2 regions of the Bacillus sp. 7894-2 genome follow, and region 2 is predicted to be linked to the other one. Evidence: riboswitches for the same ligand, from Rfam matches in the RefSeq annotation. Region 2 holds a riboswitch; the other holds the start of a gene.
What was found. Region 2 has a riboswitch for preQ1 ahead of queF (preQ(1) synthase). Riboswitches for the same ligand answer to the same signal wherever they lie in the genome.
Positions count from the first base shown of each region.

Region 1: it holds a riboswitch for preQ1, as region 2 does, so the genes downstream of both, queC (7-cyano-7-deazaguanine synthase QueC) here and queF (preQ(1) synthase) in region 2, are expected to answer to the same signal.

Region 1 covers NZ_NPDG01000015.1:39,526-44,924, reverse strand. The annotation lists gene CHI10_RS03195 (5-oxoprolinase subunit C family protein) at 1-123, opposite strand, end outside; gene pxpB (5-oxoprolinase subunit PxpB) at 120-830, opposite strand; gene CHI10_RS03185 (CBS domain-containing protein) at 1,169-1,891, shown strand; PreQ1 riboswitch class I at 2,005-2,047, shown strand; gene queC (7-cyano-7-deazaguanine synthase QueC) at 2,101-2,760, shown strand; gene queD (6-carboxytetrahydropterin synthase QueD) at 2,764-3,240, shown strand; gene queE (7-carboxy-7-deazaguanine synthase QueE) at 3,233-3,964, shown strand; gene CHI10_RS03165 (ABC transporter ATP-binding protein) at 4,109-5,215, shown strand; gene CHI10_RS03160 (ABC transporter permease) at 5,205-5,399, shown strand, end outside.
Region 2 covers NZ_NPDG01000071.1:886-6,284, reverse strand. The annotation lists gene CHI10_RS11230 (hypothetical protein) at 1-501, opposite strand, end outside; gene panF (sodium/pantothenate symporter) at 774-2,216, opposite strand; gene CHI10_RS11220 (YhdT family protein) at 2,213-2,503, opposite strand; gene queF (preQ(1) synthase) at 2,664-3,161, opposite strand; PreQ1 riboswitch class I at 3,272-3,317, opposite strand; gene mscL (large conductance mechanosensitive channel protein MscL) at 3,461-3,838, shown strand; gene CHI10_RS11205 (Bax inhibitor-1/YccA family protein) at 3,901-4,542, shown strand; partial or broken gene CHI10_RS11200 (AhpC/TSA family protein) at 4,762-5,199, shown strand; gene CHI10_RS11195 (5-formyltetrahydrofolate cyclo-ligase) at 5,211-5,399, opposite strand, start outside.

The sequences.
Region 1 (5,399 bases), on a different contig from region 2:
ATTGGCCATCCGATGCGAAAAAGGATCCATGGCTCCGCTGGCTATGACGCCAAACTTCTGATAGCCGGTTCTCCCCAGATCCTGGATGCTTGAAAGGAGTCCAGGCTTTAACACTTTAATCATTGATCCCTCTCCTCCCAATGATGGTATTCTTCCAGACTGATTGGCTTGAATTTAATTTTATCGCCAGCTTTTAACAAGGTGGGGGATTCATCCAATGGGCGAAACAGCTGAACAGGAGTGCGGCCGATCAGCTGCCAGCCTCCTGGCGTCTCGATCGGGTAAATCCCGGTCTGCATCCCGGCAATCCCAACTGTACGCTCGGGAATTTTTAACCGTGGTGTATCCCGTCTTGGTGCGGCAATTTGTTCTGACATTCCGCCGATAAAAGGAAACCCTGGCGCAAAGCCGATCATATAGACCAGATAGCTGCCTGAAGAGTGAATGTCTATTACTTCATCAGGGGTAAGTCCGTTATGTTCGGCAACATAATCAAGATCAGGGCCGAATTCTCCTCCATAGCAAACCGGTATTTCGACAACTCTTGCTTCCATTGCCTTATTTTCACCCAGCTCTTCCATAAGCGGTTTTATGAGAGAACATATGTAGTCAAGTGGAAGTTCTCCATTTGAATGCTGATAGATCTCAAATGGATTATAAAAAACAGTAACGGTCGTGTAAGCTGGTATGTATTCTATCATCCATTCTGGAGGATGTTTCTCGAGAAAGGCTGTCAGTGTCTGCACTTTTTGATGTGCATCCTCACAGATTTCGTTCCCAAGTTCAATTAGAACAGCATTGTCTCCTAAAGGATGTACAGTGTATAGCATTATTTCACCTGCTTTCGAAATAAATGTAAGGAACTGAAGGTTGTAAAAATATTATTTAATAATAATAAAAATCCATTTTCACCGAAACGAAATACACATATTATTCTTTTCGAAAATAAGGGAAATCTATATTTATTCACGTTAAGACGTAAAAAAATATTAGTAAACTTATATATTTATGCAACGTCTTCAGCTAAACAATATAATATCATATAATAGATTGAAAATTCTATTTGTGCAAATTATTCTGCCGGAAGGCGAACCAGAATCTTCATAGTTTATTTTGTTCTCTAATATGGGAATAAAGTAGGGACATTATGAATTAGGGAGAGATTATTGTGGGTACAGAAATAAAAATGAACTTATCAGAAAGATTCGAGGCTGCCTTTAACCGCATTCACAAGGCCTTGAAACAATCTGCTAAACAAGCCCGAACAGACAGATTTTACAAGCTGATTGAAATACAGAAAAACCATTCGCTGATTCGATTATATGAGGATGATTTACATCAGTTTGCCAAACTGAGAAATGCTATTGTACATGAAAAAATTGATCTGGATTATTATATAGCAGAACCTCACCTTGAAACGGTGGAAAAAATTGAACTGATTGCCGGCCATTTTGAAAAGCCCAAAACCGCGATGTCGATTGCTGCCACACCCGTATTTTATTTTTATGAAGATGGCAAGCTTTCAGATGTACTGGCCATTATCAATAAATTTTCGCATTCCCAGTTCCCCATTTATTCGCGCGAAGAGGAATATTCCTGGCTGCTAACATCGGCAGATATCGTAAAATGGATGGCTGAGCATTTTACGGAAGAAACGATTCAGCTGAAAAAGGTGAAAATCAAAGAGCTTTTCAACAAGAAATCGAAGCACCAAATAGCCTTTGCCGCACCGAATACTTCCATTTTCGATTTGGAGGATATGTTTGAGGAGAGCAGAAATAAAAATGAAAAGCTTGAAGGAATCATTGTAACCGAGAATGGAAAGCCGACTGAAAAACCAAAAGGCATCATTACAGCCTGGGACCTGCTGGAGGCAGATTCAGAAAATTAATCTTTTTCATGATTTAGAATTATAAAACTTTTTATCTCATTATAAGTAACATCTTCTAAAACTCCGGTAAAGATGATAATATAAACTGATAGTTCAATAGAAAATCCGTGTACACGGTAGAGGTTCTAGCTACCCTCTTTAAAAAACTAAGGAAAACAGGTCTGCTTTCTTAGTGGTCCTGTTTTTCTATGTTAAAGGAGAATTTTTTTATGAAAAATGATAAAGCGCTCGTTGTTTTCAGCGGCGGCCAGGACAGTACAACCTGCTTATTCTGGGCAAAAGAACGTTTTGCCGAGGTGGAAGCAGTCACTTTTAATTATAATCAGCGGCATAAGCTTGAAATTGAATGTGCCCAGCATATAGCAAAAGATCTGGATATCAGGCATCATATCCTTGATATGTCCCTTTTGAATCAGCTTGCCCCAAATGCACTGACCCGTGATGATATCGAAGTAAAGGATGGAGAGAAGGGCGAACTACCATCCACATTTGTACCCGGGAGAAACCTTTTATTCCTGTCCTTTGCCGGTGTGCTTGCGAGTCAAATCAATGCAAGGCATATTATTACAGGGGTGTGCGAGACAGATTTCAGCGGCTACCCTGATTGCCGGGATATGTTTATAAAATCACTTAATGTCACACTGAACCTGTCGATGGATGGGCAGTTTGTGATCCATACGCCTTTAATGTGGCTTAATAAAGCTGAGACATGGAAGCTTGCAGATGACTTGGATGCCCTTGAGTATGTGCGTAAAAATACGCTGACATGCTACAACGGCATTCCGGCAGATGGCTGCGGTGAGTGTCCTGCCTGCCATTTAAGACAAAAGGGCCTTGAAGAATACCTCAGCGAAAAGGGGGAGCTTTAAGCCATGTACGGTTTCAGGATTGTTGAAAAACTTCAGAAGATTAATGAAGACATTAAGCCGGATCAGCTGAAATACCACCATAAGCGTGTAATGGTCAGCAAGGAATTCACTTTTGATTCAGCCCATCATCTCCATTGCTATGAAGGCAAATGCAAAAACCTGCACGGCCACACCTATAAGGTGATTTTTGGCATAAGCGGATTCGTGGATGACAGAGGGTTAATGATTGACTTCGGCGACATAAAAGAAATCTGGAAAAATGAGATTGAGATATACCTTGACCATAAGTACCTCAATGAAACGCTGCCACCTATGAATACGACAGCCGAGAATATGGTTGTCTGGATTTATGAAAAAATGACAGAAAGCCTGCAAAACAGAAAAGAGCAATATGACGGAGCAAGAGTTGAATTTGTGCGCCTTTTTGAAACTCCTACAAGCTATGCGGAAGCCAGAAGGGAGTGGATGGAGGTTGAGTAAAATTCCTGTTCTGGAAATCTTCGGGCCGACCATTCAGGGGGAAGGAATGGTGATCGGCCAGAAAACGATGTTCGTCCGAACAGCTGGATGTGATTATTCCTGCAGCTGGTGTGATTCCTCTTTTACCTGGGATGGCAGTGCGAAGGACAGCATCCGCCAGATGGAACCGGATGAAATTTGGAAGGAGCTTAAAGAACTCGGCGGGGATGGATTTTCTTTCGTAACCATCTCAGGCGGCAATCCGGCTCTTCTGAAAAATTTAGGTGAATTTATTTCTCTGCTAAAAGCTGAACGAATTAAGCTCTGCCTCGAAACACAGGGAAGCCGCTGGCAGGATTGGTTTTATGAAATTGATGAACTGACCTTGTCCCCAAAGCCGCCGAGTTCAGGCATGAATACGGACTTTGAAGTGCTTGATCTGATCGTGAATAAACTGCAGACCAGCAGAAGGGTAGATCAGCAGTTCTCTCTGAAGATCGTTGTTTTTGATGATGCGGATTATGAATATGCAAAAGACGTTCATAAGCGCTATCAGGGGGTTCCGTTTTATCTGCAGGTTGGGAATGATGATACGGTAACAGCAGATGACCGGGATTTACTCCAAAGACTCCTGGATAAATATGACTGGCTTATTGAAAAAACGATTCATGACAATGAGCTGACAGATGTGAAAGTACTTCCGCAGCTGCATACCTATGTATGGGGCAATAAGCGGGGAGTATAGCAGACGTAATCCCGCATACAAAATGCGGGGTTATTTTTGTATAGTAATTGCAATATATGACAGATTTCGTGCAATATATGATATTATACGTTTAAACTTAACAAGGCATACGTGCTGTAAATTTCTATAGATAGGGAGAGTTAGATGACAGATAACACCATTATCCGTTTTAATTCGGTGACAAAAAGATATGATAATGACCCGCCAGTTTTAGAAGATGTCAGCTTTGAAATTGAACGCGGGAAGTTCTATACCCTGTTAGGGCCATCGGGCTGCGGGAAAACGACGATATTGCGGCTGATTGCCGGCTTTACTGAACCGTCTGAAGGGGATATTTATTTTAATGGGAAAATCATTAATCATGTTCCTGCAAACAAAAGACAAGTAAACACGGTTTTCCAGGATTATGCCCTGTTTCCGCATCTGAACGTATTTGAAAATATTGCATTCGGCTTAAAAATCAAAAAGATGAAGAAAGCGGAGATTGAGAAAAAAGTAAAAGAAGCACTGAAGTTTGTAAACCTTGAAGGCTATGAAAACCGGGAAATTAGAGAAATGTCAGGAGGGCAGCGCCAGCGTGTTGCCATCGCAAGAGCCATTGTCAATGAGCCTGAGGTCATTCTCCTGGATGAGCCCCTATCCGCACTTGACCTGAAGCTGCGGACCGAAATGCAGTATGAGCTTAGGGAGCTGCAGAGGAATCTTGGCATCACGTTTATATTCGTTACACATGATCAGGAGGAAGCACTGGCCATGTCAGATGAAATCTTCGTGCTTAACAGCGGAAGCATTGAGCAGAGCGGCACTCCTACTGATATTTATGACGAGCCGATCAATCGCTTTGTAGCTGATTTTATTGGTGAATCCAATATTGTTGCCGGAACGATGATCAAGGATTATCAGGTCCAGTTTGCCGGGAAGTTATTTGAGTGTGTTGACGGAGGCTTTGAGCCCAATGAAGAGGTTGAGATCGTGATCCGGCCTGAAGATCTCGCTATTACAGCCCCGGATGATGGGAAGCTGAAGGTTAAAGTTGACTCCCAGCTATTCAGGGGAGTGCATTATGAGATCAGCTGCTATGACAGCGATGGAAATGAATGGCTCGTCCACTCAACCAAAAAGGCGACCGTTCGGGATCAAATTGGTCTGTATTTCGACCCTGAAGCGATTCATGTCATGAGACATGGTGAAACCGAAGAGGAATTTGATAAGCGATTAGAAGCTTATGAAGAGGGAAGCCATGAGAACTAATTCCCGCAATTTTTATTTGATACCTTATGTGCTTTGGATTGCCCTCTTTGTTGTAACACCATTGCTTCTAGTTCTGTATTATTCATTCTTTGATATTGAAGGGCATTTCACATTTGAGAATTATCGGAAATTCTTTACGCCCGTGTATTTAAAAATGACCCTAAGCTCCTTTTGGTACGCCTTT
Region 2 (5,399 bases):
CTTGACTAAGTTTTCCCCCTTGGACTGAAAGATCGAGATGATGGTTTTGTTCCTCATTTTCTGAGTGTAAACCTGTTCCTTTGAAGGGTTAAATGACATTTCAGAACTGACATTTAGAGCTGCTTGTTTATAAGCCTCTTTTGACCCCTTCAAAGCCAGGTATACTGAATAATGTCCTGTAAAATAGGAATCGCCTTTCTTTCCTTTCGCGCTGTCCTCTTCCAGAATGGTTCTTCTTTCGTCTTCTGAAAAAAGGTAAACTGTATACTTCATGATCCCGTCTGTTGCGTCAATTTGGAATAGTGACTTGCGTTCAAGCCAAACGGTATCTTTTTTATCTTTTCCAGCCTCTTGTACTGATATATTATCTTCTGCTTCCACTTTATCTTCTTTTTCAAGTTTTATTTCTTCTGTATTTAAAGATGCATTTATTTCACTGGAACAGCCTGCTATAACGGATGACAGCATGGCAATCATAATCATATTTATAAAATTTTTCATTATATTCTCCCTAATGTTAAAAAACATTTCCATTTAAAGTCAAATGTTACAATTACGTTTCAACTAATTAAGTGTAACAAATAGGGATCGTTTCTACAAACCTATCAATATGCTCATTTTTTTACAAAAACCCATGTTTCCTCCCTTTTCCTTTATATATGACTCTTCTCCTGCTTCAATCAAACGTTTGATTATAGTGACGAGGGCCTGATCTATAGGCACTTTGCCGGTTAATACGAAAGGCCCCGGAATACCTCTCCGGAGCCTCTTGATTAAATTTCTGCTGCTGCAGGTGCTGTTTTTTCGGTAAATAGACTTACAGCTATATATGCGGCCAGTGATAAAGCAATAGGCAATACGACTGTATTCATGCCTAAAGCATTGGGATAAAAAGTGTGGAATAAAATATAGGAAGCCGTTCCGGTTATCATGGAGGCCACCGCACCATATTTATTTCCCTTCGCCCAATAAAGACCCAGAACAACAGGCCATATGAATGCTGCTTCCAGTCCTCCAAAAGAAAAGAGATTCAGCCAGATCAGCAAATCGGGCGGACTGAGCGCCATCATGCATACCAGAATTCCCAGCAGGGCTGTGACGGCAAAACTCATTTTCTTAACCGTGCTTTCTTCAGCATCAGGTTTAATGTAATTAATATACACATCTTTAACAATCGCCGAGCTGACCAGAAGAAGCAGGGAATCCACGGTTGACATGATGGCAGCCATCGGTGCAGCCAGCACAATTCCCGCAAGCCATGGCGGAAGGACTTCCATGGCAATCATCGGCATAACTTTATCCCCTACTTCAATCCCCGGAAGAATCGGCCGTGCAAACACGCCAATTAAATGCATGCCAAGCATGATAAAGCCGACCACTATTGTTCCGATGATAATGGCCCTATGCATGGCTCTGGCATTTTTATAGGACATGGCCCTTACTGCAACCTGAGGAAGACCTACAACCCCCACTCCAACCAGAATCCAGAATGAGGATACATATAAAGGGGTCAATCCGCCATCAAAGCCAAACGGAGTAATCAGATTCGGGTTTTCTGAAGACAGATCGCTGATAATATTTGGTATTCCTCCACCTGCCACAATAACAGCAACCAGCAGGATCATAGTGCCGATGAACATAATTCCGCCCTGGACAGCATCCGTTACGGCAACAGCACGGAAGCCGCCTATGACAACGTAGACCATGACAGAAGCGGCAAAAATGAATAAAGCCGATAAATAGCTTAATCCTGTCAGTGATTCAATTAATCTTGCTCCGCCAACCCATTGGGCAGCCATGGCGGAAAACAGGAAGATTATGATGCTGAGAGAAGATAGCCAGACAACCCATTTGCTGTTATATCTTTCTTTCAGAAAATCAATGAGTGTTACAGCATTATACTTTCTTGCTGTAATTGCAAATTTTTTCCCCAGTACCATTAGGACGAAATAACCAGTAACAACCTGTGACATGGCAAGCAATACCCAGCCAAGCCCCTGGGTATATGCAACACCGGGACCCCCAATGAAACTGCTGGCACTGCCGTAAGTTGCAATCATGGTCATGGCCAGAATAAAACCGCCCAGTTGCCTTCCTCCAAGAAAATAATCCTGCAGAAACGAACTGCTCGTATCAATCTTTCTGCTGGACCATAAACCCACCAGAAAAATAATGACTAAAAAGAAGATAAGAGGAGCAATAACCTGCCAGTTCATTCGGATTCTCCCCCTTCTCCGTTTTCTTCGAACGGAACTTCCTTAAACAGGAATTTTACAGTTGCTGATACCAGTATCACCATGACAACAAATCCGGCTACACAGCTCCAGAAAAACCAGGCAGGCAGCCCCATGATGAATATATACTCATCGGCAGGGGCTGACCCCAATCCATAGGCAAACCCATACCACCAAAGAAAATTAAAGAGTACGAGACCAATGCCAATCCACGCTTCTTTCTCTGCTACTTTAAAGCGAGGATCTTTTTTATGTATGCTTTTCTTCATTATGTCCCCTTTCAGAGCTTTATTATTGTACTGCTCTATTAAAATACAGAATATTCCCTAAATATAATCCCACTTATGTATATTTTCTGCAACAAAAAAAGCAGATTCCTCTGCCTTTTTTGATATTATTTTAAAAATGAACTTTAAGCAAGCTATGTTCTTAACGATTGTCAATCGTCTCCGGATATAGATCATGGTTCATCAAGCGGTAATCGGCCATTTTTTCATATTTCGTCCCCGGCTTTCCGTAATTGCAATACGGATCGATGGAGATTCCTCCACGAGGAGTGAACTTGCCCCAAACCTCAATATAGCGGGGATCCATTAATTCGATAAGATCATTCATAATGATATTCATGCAGTCCTCATGGAAATCGCCGTGATTTCTGAAGCTGAAAAGATATAGCTTCAATGACTTGCTCTCTACCATCTTTTGATCCGGAATATAGCTGATATAGATGGTTGCAAAATCCGGCTGGCCTGTTTTCGGGCAAAGGCTCGTAAACTCTGGGCAATTAAACTTTACAAAATAATCGCGGTTTGGATGCTTATTATCAAAAGCCTCCAGAATCTCAGGCGAATATTCAAAAAGATAGTTAGTACCCTGATTTCCCAATAATGTAATATCCGTTAATTCCTCATCTTTTCTTCCTGACATAAAAATAGCCTCCCTTTATATGATCCCGCTGATCCTAAAGAGAGGTCCGAAAAGTACAGCTTGAAAAATAAAACCATATCCTCTCATGGATATGGTTGATTATTATAATCAAAGCCATAGTTTTTTATAGAGGGTGAAGCTATGAACCTCTCCCGCTCACACGGGAATAATAGAAATATAATTGTCATAGTTACTATAGAGAAAAAGCCTGTTTCTGTCAATAGGTGCTTTCTCTATCTGGTTTTCATACATTCTTCATAGTATAATAACGGTAATTTTTCAAAGAAAGGTGACTTGTTATGTGGAATGAGTTTAAAAAATTCGCCCTAAAGGGAAATGTCCTGGATTTGGCAGTTGGGGTTGTAATCGGAGCTGCCTTCGGAAAGATTGTATCTTCCCTTGTAGATGATATTATTATGCCGCTTGTCGGATTGCTGATGGGCGGAGTCGACTTTACGGATCTTATGGTTAAGGTCGGTGGGGCACAAGTGAAATACGGTTTATTCATACAGAATGTGGTGGATTTCTTCATCGTGGCATTCTCCATTTTCGTCTTTATCAGGATTATCAACAATCGTTTTAAAAAGAAAGAAGAAGCAGCACCGGCACCAGCTGTGGATAAAAATGTTGAGCTTTTAACTGAAATAAGAGACCTATTAAAAAAAAATAATTTATGAAACTTAATTAATAGCTCAGTCGTATATACATATACAAAAGAATTTAGAGGAGAAATGAAGAAATGTATGTACAGTATACCGCAAATAACAGTTATTTGCCCTCTGTTTTACGGGCGTTTGCCTTATCATTGGGGATTGCATTTGCCGGAACGATGGCGGGTGTTTTCATCCCTCCAGCCCTGTTTTTGCCGCTAATGCTTCTTGAACTTGGAATGCTGCTTTTCGCTTTCCTGCTCCGCCGCAAAAAAGCTATTGGGTATACATTCCTTTATGTCTTTACATTTATTTCAGGGATGACGACCTACCCGATTGTTGCCCACTACCTGGCTGCTATTGGACCTAACCCTGTTTTAACAGCACTTGCGACGACAACTGTTGTGTTCACCGGCTTAGCTGTATATGCTTCGACAACGAAGCGGGACCTATCTTTCCTTGGCGGCATGCTGATGGCGGCATTGCTCGCCCTTATTGCGATCGGAATTTTCAGCCTCATCTGGCCATTAAGCTCTAACGCGATGCTCGCCTTCTCCTTCATCGGAGTGCTTGTGTTCAGCGGATATGTGCTATTCGACTTCAACCGCATGAAGCAGTATGGAGTGTCACCGGAAGAAGTGCCTTTGATGGCTCTTAACCTATACCTTGATTTTATCAACCTGTTCATTAATATCCTTCGCATTTTTGGGATATTGGGGAGCCGGGACTAAACAGGAGTGCGAACTCCTGTTTATTTATGTGCAAGCCGCAATTCTTTATTCCTTCAAAAGAATTAGGTATGATCAGATGTAAATCCGAAAGGCGGGATATTCATGGAATATATTTTAGAAACCCAGCATCCTGATAAAAATATTACGCTTGAACAGGCTATCAGCAGCCAGTACACAATGGCTGTCTTCGTCCGCCATCTTGGCTGACCGGTCTGCCGGGAATATCTTGCGCAGTTGCGCGAGCGCATAAATGAAGTAGAAGCTAAAGAATTTCAAGTCATTGTCATTGCTCCTTCGAAAGGAACCTTTATCAGTCAATTCCTTGAGCAATTCGGTCCGTTCCCTTTTCCGATCCTCGGCGATCCTTCCCGGGAAGCTTATAGAGGAATGGGACATAAAACCATGCCAAAGTGGAAGCTTCTTTCAAAAGCAGCACTTGGGTTTATTACAGGAAAAGTCGGCGGCTTTATCCCTAAGGATGAAAAACAAAAGGAGTTTGTCATGAAATCCATAAAAACTCAGGATGTCTACATTCAGGGCGGAACATGGCTTTTCTCGCCTCAGGGAAAGATATTATGGAAGCATATTGATGAATCCCCTGAAAATCACGCAAAGATTGATGATGTTTTAAAGAAAATGGACGAAGTGAAAGCTTAAAAGGCAGTCAATTACTTGGCTGCCTTTCCTTTTGTGATCTCCCATATTTCATGCAAAACCGGCATCTCTTCCATTTCCTTATCCGTTACAAGATCCCATTGAATCCCGATTGGTTTTGGATAGGGCGTATTGGTTTTGATCAGTTCCTTTTCAGTGGCAATCCAGTCGACAGTCAGATCATAAGGATCCCTCGGGATATC